Regions from separate parts of the Selenomonas sp. oral taxon 920 genome, predicted to be linked through region 2. Evidence: riboswitches for the same ligand, from Rfam matches in the RefSeq annotation. Region 2 holds a riboswitch; each other region holds the start of a gene.
The links. A riboswitch is a leader RNA that binds a small molecule or an ion and turns the genes downstream of it on or off. The one in region 2 is predicted to bind cobalamin.

Region 1 (3,281 bases), 520 kb from region 2:
CACAGCTCGGCGTTCTTGGTGCTGCGCTTGGAACAATCGGCGGAACACTTTGGTCAACCTATCTCACCCTGCGCGTACTCTATGCATGGGGGATCTTTGCACAGGGAAATTATCGTCTGACGCGCACCTATCTGCGTGAATTCCTCAGCGTATTCGGCGGTATCTTCAGTGAGCAGGGATTTGAACGCATCGGCATGGTCGTCTACACCCGCATGGTCGCGGAACTGGGGACGATTCCGTATGCCATCCATGCAATAGCAATGAACTTCTGTGATTTCTATTACAGCTTCTGCAATGGGATGGGAAAAGCAAGCACGGTTCTCGCCGGACACAACCGAGACAGCCATAAGCAGAATGAATGGCGCCGCTATCTCTGGACGGGGATGCGCTGGAGTTTGATTTTCTCCGTCATTGTATTCCTCATAACCTTCTTACTGCGCGAGGAAATCTTTGCCGTCTATGCGCGTGATGCAGCTCTCCTACCTCTTGGCAGCCTGATTATCGCATACGTCGCAGCGGTCAGTTTTCCAGAGGCGTACCAGATGGTCTGTGCCGGTATTCTGCGCGCAAGCGGAAAGACATCACAGGTAGCAGCCTATTCCTTTATCAGTATAACGGTACTGCGGCCGATTATCACCTATATTTTCCTCTATGAGTGCAATATGGGACTTGAGGGTGCATGGCTTTCACTAGCACTCGATCAGAGTATACGCGCCATCTGTGCAGCCATACTCCTGCGTAAGGTATATCATGAAAGAAATTCCACGCATGCATTGAATCTATGTTAAGGAAGCACTGATAAATTCAGCCGCGCCATCTTGGCGCATCTTTTTTGCCCGCACTGTGTCGACAAATCCTCCACATAGCCCTTGCTATGCGTCCGGTTTGTCTCCTTGTTCGGACGAAAAAATCTACGCCAATCTGACGGACTTCATTTTATCAGCGATTCCTTAAGAAAGAATCAAGATGAAATACAAGGGACTTTTTGACTATCCCAATACAATAATCTGAAATAAATGGCTTGACAAGCATATCTAATATGGATATACTACGTTTGAACTTATGTTGAAAACCAAATAAATGACGTTGCGAGTGTCGACGGATGAATATTGCTTTGTGCGCATTCCGTTGAGCGATGAGAGGAAAATGGGTGAAATTCCCATGCTGTCCCGCAGCCGTAAATAGGGAGTGTTCTTCCACAGGCGCAGAGCCTGTGCCTGTAAAGTCACTGGGATAATCCTGGGAAGGCGGAAGAATGCAGCGATCTATGAGCCGGAAAGCCTGCTCGCAATAAGATTCATTGATGGACTCACGAGAGATGGGAAGATGGATGTGCGATTTACAGCACTAGGGAGTGCCGTAAGATCGTTGTTTTTTGTGTGCATTCTTCCGCCTGTCTTAAAAGAGACAGGCGGTTTTATTTTCTACACGACAACAAAGGAGTTGGGGAGTTGAGTGCAAAAGCGATCCTGATGCGTCTGGGGCAGATGATCATTACCCTGCTGGGGGTCAGTTTTCTGACGTTCAGTCTGACATTCATTGCGCCGGGCGATCCTGTGGATGCGATTCTCGAAACCGGCGATACGATTGTATCACAAGAGACCATCGAGCGTACACGTCACGAGTTGGGGCTGGATCGACCGTTCCACGAACAGTATCTCAGTTGGCTGAACGGTGTGGTACACGGGGATATGGGGCGTTCCTACTCGGCAAAAATTCCGGTACAGGATAAACTCTTGCAGAATCTGCCGGGAACACTGTTGCTTGCGGGGACAGCGGTGGTGATGATGCTCTCGATCTCCATTCCGGCAGGAGTTATCTCAGCACTCTATCGTAATCGGTGGCCGGATCAAGTCATACGATTCTTCACCTTTCTCGGTGTCTCCATGCCGAGCTTCTGGGTGGGCCTTATTCTGCTCTATGTATTCGGTCTGAAGCTTGGACTTTTCCCGATTGCAGGCGGCGAGGTCAGCCTTGATCGTATGATTCTCCCTGCCTTTACACTTGCCATCCTGCTGTCATCGAAGTATACGCGTCAGGTGCGTACGGCGGTGCTTGAGGAGCTCGGGCAGGACTACGTCACGGGTCTCAAGGCACGCGGCATGTCGATGACACGCATCCTCATTCGTCACGTTCTGCCGAATGCCTTCCTGCCGCTCATCACACTGCTTGGGCTTTCCATTGGCTGGCTGCTCGGCGGGGTTGCCGTCATTGAGATTGTCTTTTCGTGGCCGGGCATCGGACGCGTTGCGGTGCGTGCGATCGAAGCACGCGACTATCCGCTCCTCCAGGGCTTTGTCCTCTGGATTGCAACACTCTATATGTTTGTGAACCTCATTGTTGATATATCCTATGCGTACCTTGATCCGAGACTCAGGAAGGGGGCGAAAGCATGACGCGGGATCAACTGCTGTTTCGTATCTATACAGGCATCATCCTGCTGATTGTGCTTGTCGCCATCTGTGCACCGCTGATCTCGTCATACGATCCATATGAGTCGCAGATTCAGAATTCTCTCCTGCCGCCATCCGCTGAGCATTACTTTGGCACAGATAAGCTCGGGCGCGATATCTTTACGCGTATTCTCTACGGTGCACGCATCTCGATTACGATGGCGCTCACAGTTGTCATCATCTCGTCAGGACTTGGCACATTGATCGGTGTGATCTCTGCCTATGTGGGCGGTAAGGTGGACAATGCCATCATGCGTCTGACCGACGTGTTCCTTGCATTTCCGGGCATCGTGCTTGCCATTGCGATTGCCGGCGTGCTCGGCGGGAGTGCAGTCAACGCAGTGCTCGCCGTTGTTATTGTAGGCTGGACAAAGTATGCACGTCTTGCACGCAGTATGACGTTGAAGGTTAAGCAGCAGGATTTCCTAGCTGCTGCAATTACAAATGGTACACGACCGCTTGCGATGATTCGTCGGCATATCCTGCCGAATATCATACCGATTATCATTGTGACCGCCGCACTCGACATCGGCGCACTCATGATGGAGCTTGCGGGGCTCTCCTTCCTCGGATTTGGCGCACAGCCGCCGACACCGGAGTGGGGGCTCATGCTGAATGAGGGGCGTCAGCTGATCCAGACGGCACCCTGGCTTATGATCTTCCCCGGACTGGCGATCGTATTCGTCGTCGCGGTATTTAATCTTTGGGGAGATAGTCTGCGGGATATTATGGACCCGCGCAAGGCAAATTAAAGGAGGAACATATGGGAAAGAAAAAACGATGGCTGACAGCACTGCTGACAGGCTGCATGGCAGCTGCACTGCTGAC
Region 2 (3,281 bases):
TTGCTTTGGCAGAGGACTTGCGAAAACACTAAAGAAAAAGTGGATGCTTTTGAAATAGGTGAGGTAAACAAAGACAGCAATATATCGTTTTGGCATCTAACCTTTGCCTGATTGAAATAATCTTTTGAACCTGATAAGATGTGGACAGAGAAAGTTGTTTCAATGTTCTAACTGCAAAGGAGGTCGCATACTATGTGGAAGAAAATTTATTCTGCTGTCCTTGCCTGTCTGCTGTGCATGGCATTTGCAGCAGTCGGCGCGGCGGAGACGGCAAAGGAGATGCCGCTGTCTGCCGAGAAGCCGGAGCGCATCGAGCTTGTGCTGATCCTCGATAAGAGTGGATCGATGTCGGGGCTGGAGTCCGACACGATTGGCGGCTTTAATGCCATGATCGAGAAACAGAAAGCACTCGCCGTTCCCGTGCGTGTGACGACGGTTCTCTTTAACGATGAGGTGGATATGCTCTACGAGCGCAAGGATATTCATTTCGTAAAACCACTGATGGCGAAGGAGTACGAGGTAGGCGGTACGACGGCACTGCTCGATGCCGTGGGGGCGACGATCCTGCGAATGGAGCAGAGGGGCGTCTCGGAGCGCGAGGGAACAAAGGTGATCTTCGTCATCATCACGGATGGAATGGAGAACGCGAGCACGGAGTTCACTAAGCCGAAGGTCAAACAGCTGATTTCGGACAAGCAGGAAAAGGCGGGCTGGGACTTTGTCTACCTCGGTGCGAACATCGACGCGGTGGAGGAGGCGGATGCGATCGGCGTGAAAAAGGCGAATGCCGTGACCTATCGGAACACGGAGTCCGGTGTCCGCGCGAACTATGATGCCGTTTCCGCATTTGTCGAAGAGACAGCAGAGCCCTCGACGGCAGAGAAGGGGCGTTGGCGTTCCCGTGTGGAAGAGGACACGTCAAAATAAGTCGGTGCACCGATTGACAATTTACACATAACGATGTATTCTAATAGCTGTGACATATTGTTGCATAACTGAATGAACGGGAGACAGGTGCAGTGCTGTATGGCACATGCTTAATAGAGAAGCCGGGGGAGCCGGCGCGGTCCCGCCACTGTGAGGGGAGCGAACCTGCAAGGAAGCCACTGGAAGACAGACCTTCCGGGAAGGCGCAGGGGAGTGATGAACCGAGCCAGGAGAACTGCCTGTCTGACAATCCACCGTGTGCCGTAGGCACATACCTGCGAGTGACAGGAAGGGGATTCGTGGAGATGATTTCACGAGGCTTTCTTGCTCTTGCAGGAAAGCCTTTAATTTATATTTTTTGGGAGGAATTCGGATGAAGAATTGGAAGAAAATGCTGGTCGCATCCCTTGCCTGCTCAGCTGTTCTGGGCTTTTCCTACAGCCCTGCGGAGGCCGCGTATGAGCTGAACCCCGAGGTGAAGACGGCAACACCGGCACTCATGGAGGCGTCTGAGATCGGTGTCCTGAAGTATGATAATCCGCAGATGCGGAACTACACGAACAAGGATGCCATCGTCGTGGCGAGCTTCGGCACGACGTTCAAGGAGACGCGTGAAAAGACGATTGAGGCAACCGTGCGTGACATTCAGGCGGCCCATCCGGGTGTGAAGGTTGTGACGGCATTCACCTCCCACATTATCATCGACCGTATCGAAAAGAATGAGGGAAAGAAGTATCCGACCCCCGAGGAGGCGCTGACACAACTCAAGGCAGACGGCTACTCGCGTGTGGCTCTCGTCTCGCTTGATGTCATCCCGGGCATGGAGTACTCCTATGTCAAGGCCGTGTTCAATGAGTATAAAGAACAGTTCAAGACGATGACCTGCGGGACATCGCTTATGTACTGGCAGGGGCAGGAAGAGCAGTCGGATGACGTTGCGGAGTTCATCAAGGCCGTCTCCAGCCAGTTCCCGAAGCTTGGCAAGGATGAGGCTCTCCTCCTCATGGCACACGGCACACCGCACGTTTCCAATGCTTACTATTCCGTGATTCAGGCGAAGCTCGATGCGCTCGGATATAAGAATGTCTACGTCTACACGGTTGAGGGGTGGCCGAGTCTCGAGGATGTCGTTCCGAAGCTCAACAATGCGAATGTCAAGACAGTAACGCTCATGCCGATTATGATGGTTGCGGGCGATCATGCACACAACGATATGGCGGGCAAAGATTCGGATTCGCACAAGAGTATTCTTGAGAGCAAGGGCTTTAAGGTGAATACCTATCTGCACGGTCTCGGCGAGAACAAGAATATTCGGGCTGCATTTGTAGAGCGCGCGAATGATGCGTGGGATGCTCTGCAGGGGAACAAGGATGCAGACGCAGATCATCTCAAAATCATGAAGTAAGATCGGCGTTTTACGCAGACTGCGGTGAAGGGGTTGCTGCGGAAGTGTTTCACTTCCGCAGCAGCCCCTTTTCTTTGTATGCGTACCCTGTTATAATAGAGTACGATGTTTGCCGTGTGGAGACAGCGGATTCCGCATAACAAGGAGAACTGATCGATGAAGATAGCGATTGTCGGTACGGGAATGATTGCGCGGGAGGCACTCATTGCCCTGCGTCAGGTGGGAAATGTCGAGGTGAAAACAATCTGTGCGCGCCCGCACAGTCGGGAGAAAGCGGAGGCATTGGCGCGTGAGTTCGGTGTCCCGCAGACGGTGACGGACTACGAGGCAATGCTTGCGGCACATGAGGCGGACGTTGTCTACCTCGGCATTGTGAACAGCGCGCATTTCTCGTATGCACGTGCGGCGATTGAGGCGGGCTGGCACGTCATCGTGGAAAAACCCTTTACCTCGACGCTCGCAGAGGCGGAGGAGCTGATCGCGCGTGCGCGTGCAGCAGGGTGCTATCTGTTCGAGGCAGTGACACCGCTCTTCCTGCCAAACTATCTCGGGATCTTGTCCGCGCTCCCGCAGCTCGGACTCATTCGCCTCGTGCAGGCAAATTTCTCGCAGTACTCGAGCCGCTACGAGCGCTATCTCGCGCGCGACGTGGCGCCGGCGTTTGATCCTGTGCTTTCGGGCGGGGCACTTTATGACCTGAATGTCTACAACCTTGCGCTCATCGTCGCGCTCTTCGGGCGTCCGCAGTCCGCCTCCTACACCGCGAATATCGGCTTCAACGGGATTGATACCTCGGGAGTGCTGACGCTGCGCTATGATGGCTTTGTTGCAACGGCGGCGGCGGCAAAGGACAGTTCGAGCCCGTCCTTCTTCCTGATTCAGGGGGAGTCGGGGTGGATTCGTGCGGACGGTACACCGAACGAACTCACATCCTTTACAGTCGGACTGC
Region 3 (3,281 bases), 1.0 Mb from region 2:
GGCCTTTGAGCGCATTTACGCCCTCCGGCTCTGCCCATACAGAATTTTGGACGGCATTCTCGATCGTGTACGTCAGCCCCTCGGCAACACTCCCCTTGATGCGCTGATAAAATTTTCCGGAGGCGCTGCGCTCCGACTCCGACAGTCTCGTGTCGCGCGAAAAGAGCACATAAGTGAGGTCATCGTAGCCCGCGTCCGCAACCGCCGCGATATTCACGCGGCGTTGGAACGCCGCCAGATCATGCTGCTCCACCGCAGCAGCCGCCTGTGCGAGTGCGTACTCGGGACGCTGCATGTAGTAGCCGAGGTACCATGCAATCGCTGCAATCGTCAGGGTGATCAGCCCCGCCGCCATCTTGAATTTTCGTGCGTGTGCCTTGCGCCGCCGTGCGAGCCGCACGCGCCACGCAAATTCATCCAGGGGCATTGCCCCACCTCCCTTCGCACAAATACAAACGCTGTCATTATATCATTGAAGATTCATTTCACGCAACTATATTGAAACAACCTCGTCATAATCCATCACTCCTTAATATTAACAAAATATAAGTTATATTCTCTTATTGACAAAATTATACAAGTCGTATTAATATAAACATAAAAATTGAATATAAGAGGAAATAGGCGTCGAGAGACTTAAACTGGAATTCGGTATAAGCCGAAGCGGTCCCGCCACTGTAAGGTAGAGTCTTCACACAACAATGTCACTGGAGCAATCTGGGAAGGCGTGTGCAGACGATGACACCAAGCCAGGATACTTACCTATTTCGACATCACCGTCGGCTTTTGCGGATTTCAGAAGCCGGTACCTGCGAGCGATGGGTAGGGGATTTTGTCGATACTTCATGACAAGACATCTCCGGTTGTATTTAGTACACCGGGTTTTCTTTTCTTATGAAAAAAGTCCGTCTAAACCAATCCTGGTCGCAGACGGACTTTTTTTCATGAAAGAACCGGTTCGTCCATAACTTATTATCTATATATTTCAAAAACATAATTTATATGACGATTGGAGAGAACGGAGGCTTTCCCATGTCGGAAAAACAGAAAAAGAAGAACCTCCTCGCGGGTGTTCTATGGATGCTGCTTGCAGGTGTGTTCTGTCATCCTGCCGCTGCCGCAGAACATACTTCGGCATCTGCGGCAGGTGCCAAAGACAACGCCGCATCTGATGCTTCGCCAATGGAGATGCCGGCAACGGGAACGAATATGCCGTTGGAATACACAACGCCGGACATCACCGTCGAGGCGAAGCGTCCCGCGTGGGAGGAGATCCTCTCTCCCGGCACCGTAACCGTCATCCGCCCTGAGGAGTTCAAGGGCGAGCAGAAAACCCTGCCGGACTTTCTGAAAATGGTGCCAGGCGTGCATGTGCGTGAGGTGCAGGGCAAGGGGCAGTATACGACCGTAACCGTACGCGGCTCGACAGCAGCGCAGGTCGGAGTCTTCGTCGACGGTGTGCTGACAAACCTCGGCGGCGATGCGGCGGTCGACATCTCGACGATCCCCGTCAGCAACGTCGAACGCATCGAGGTCTACCGCGGCTATATCCCTGCACGTTTTGCGGGCACGTTCATCGGCGGAGTCATCAACGTCGTGACAAAGAAACCGGCAGAGGCGCACGGGTCTGCCGAGATCGGACCGAGCTCATTCGGCGGGAAGAAAGCATCGGTCGAGGTTACGGCACCCGTCGGCAGCGGCAGTCTGCTTTTCGGATTCAATCACGAGTCGCGTGACGGCGATTTCCCCTACCGCAGCTATGCGGCGGATCAGTTCTATACAAATACCGGAATTGGGCGGCAGATTGTGGAAACACGGGTGGAACTGCAAGGTTATCTCGCTATGACGCCGGCAGAGAGAGCCGCATATGATATTGCAAATGGCGCCGGCGCATGGCAGCAGATGGTAGATGATTGTATCCAGTGGCTCGAAGACAACGGCGGTCGCTTGGTGACAGCCGCCGACGATCCCGAGCGCCGCCGTAAATACAACGACTACAGCAATTCGGATCTTCTCGTCAAATGGCAGAATGATGACTGGATGATCAAGGGAACATACAAGACTGTCGATCGACATCTGCCGGACAGCCTCTGGGTTGATTATCGAAGCTATTTCGATATGATTCAGCCGGGGCTTCTCGTGGATAAATACGATCTCTATAAATACGACAAGCGGCATCAAAAAATCAGTGCAGCGGAGCTGCTCGTACAGCGACGCTATATAGGGAAACGCTATGAATGGGGTTGGATGATTGACTATCTAAGCCAGAGCAAGGATTACCGTGCCGAGAATATTCACGACGGTCTGCGCTATATGATTAAGATTCCCATGAGGGAGTGGAGCCGCTATCGTTCGAAGAAATACAATGTGCAGATAGACGGCACCTACGAGCTCAGCAAAAACAACATGCTCGACTTCCAGATGAACTACTCGCATGAGCGCATGAATATCGACGGCGACGGACTTGATGAGGTCATCGACGATGTGCAGGCGGGCATTGGGAATCTCTGGGCGCAGATGCGCAACCAGTTCGATCAGAACATCTTCAATGTGCAGCTGCAGGATACGATCACGCTCGATAAAAAGAAGACGTGGCAGCTGACGCCCGCCGTCCGCTACAACCGCTCGCAGATCATTGGCTACAGTCAGTTTGGACGCTTTAACCCTCTCAAAACGTACCGTTGGGTTCATCCGAAGGACAGTCAGGTCGATTCCAAGGTGACGTGGCAGCTCGCACTCAAGAAGGAGTTCAACGACCACTTTACGATGCGCATGACGGGCGGCACCTACTTCCGCCTGCTCAACATGTATGAGATCGCGGGCGACGGCGCGGGCATCATGCCGGCACCGATGGACTATAAGGGGAGCGGCGCCAAATTTCCGCAGCCAGAATACGGCAAGCAGTTCGATCTCAGTGTCATATGGGACGGCAAGTTCCTTGGCTCGGACAATCGAACAACGCTCACCTATTTCTGGCGCGACACGCAGCGGATGCTCTACCTCTACCGCGCGGGGCTCAACTACAGCTCCTACTTCAACGACATGCGCGGTAAGGCACACGGCATTGAGCTGCAGACGAATTTCCACTGGAAGAAGTTTGATCTCGATATCGAAGGCACGCATCTCAACATAGCGGCGCAGCGCAGGGATTCCTCTCCGGGGGTCCATTACGACTGGTTCGAAGTGCGTCCGACCTACCAGCCAAGATGGGAGGGCAATATCCGTCTGACCTATCGCCCGACGGAGAAATGGCTCTTCTTCGGCGAGGCGCACTATGTCTC

Region 1: another riboswitch for cobalamin. It lies ahead of nikB (nickel ABC transporter permease); the one in region 2 lies ahead of BCS37_RS08030 (sirohydrochlorin cobaltochelatase).
Region 3: another riboswitch for cobalamin. It lies ahead of BCS37_RS01395 (TonB-dependent receptor plug domain-containing protein); the one in region 2 lies ahead of BCS37_RS08030 (sirohydrochlorin cobaltochelatase).

Annotation. Positions count from the first base shown of each region.
Region 1 covers NZ_CP017042.1:1,161,005-1,164,285, reverse strand. The annotation lists gene BCS37_RS05430 (MATE family efflux transporter) at 1-788, shown strand, start outside; partial or broken gene BCS37_RS12235 (secretion protein HlyD) at 785-935, opposite strand; cobalamin riboswitch at 1,104-1,303, shown strand; gene nikB (nickel ABC transporter permease) at 1,452-2,396, shown strand; gene nikC (nickel transporter permease) at 2,393-3,205, shown strand; gene BCS37_RS05415 (ABC transporter substrate-binding protein) at 3,217-3,281, shown strand, end outside.
Region 2 covers NZ_CP017042.1:1,676,358-1,679,638, reverse strand. The annotation lists gene BCS37_RS08035 (vWA domain-containing protein) at 193-927, shown strand; cobalamin riboswitch at 996-1,184, shown strand; gene BCS37_RS08030 (sirohydrochlorin cobaltochelatase) at 1,301-2,332, shown strand; gene BCS37_RS08025 (Gfo/Idh/MocA family protein) at 2,489-3,281, shown strand, end outside.
Region 3 covers NZ_CP017042.1:315,725-319,005, reverse strand. The annotation lists gene BCS37_RS01400 (hypothetical protein) at 1-427, opposite strand, end outside; cobalamin riboswitch at 606-780, shown strand; gene BCS37_RS01395 (TonB-dependent receptor plug domain-containing protein) at 1,183-3,281, shown strand, end outside.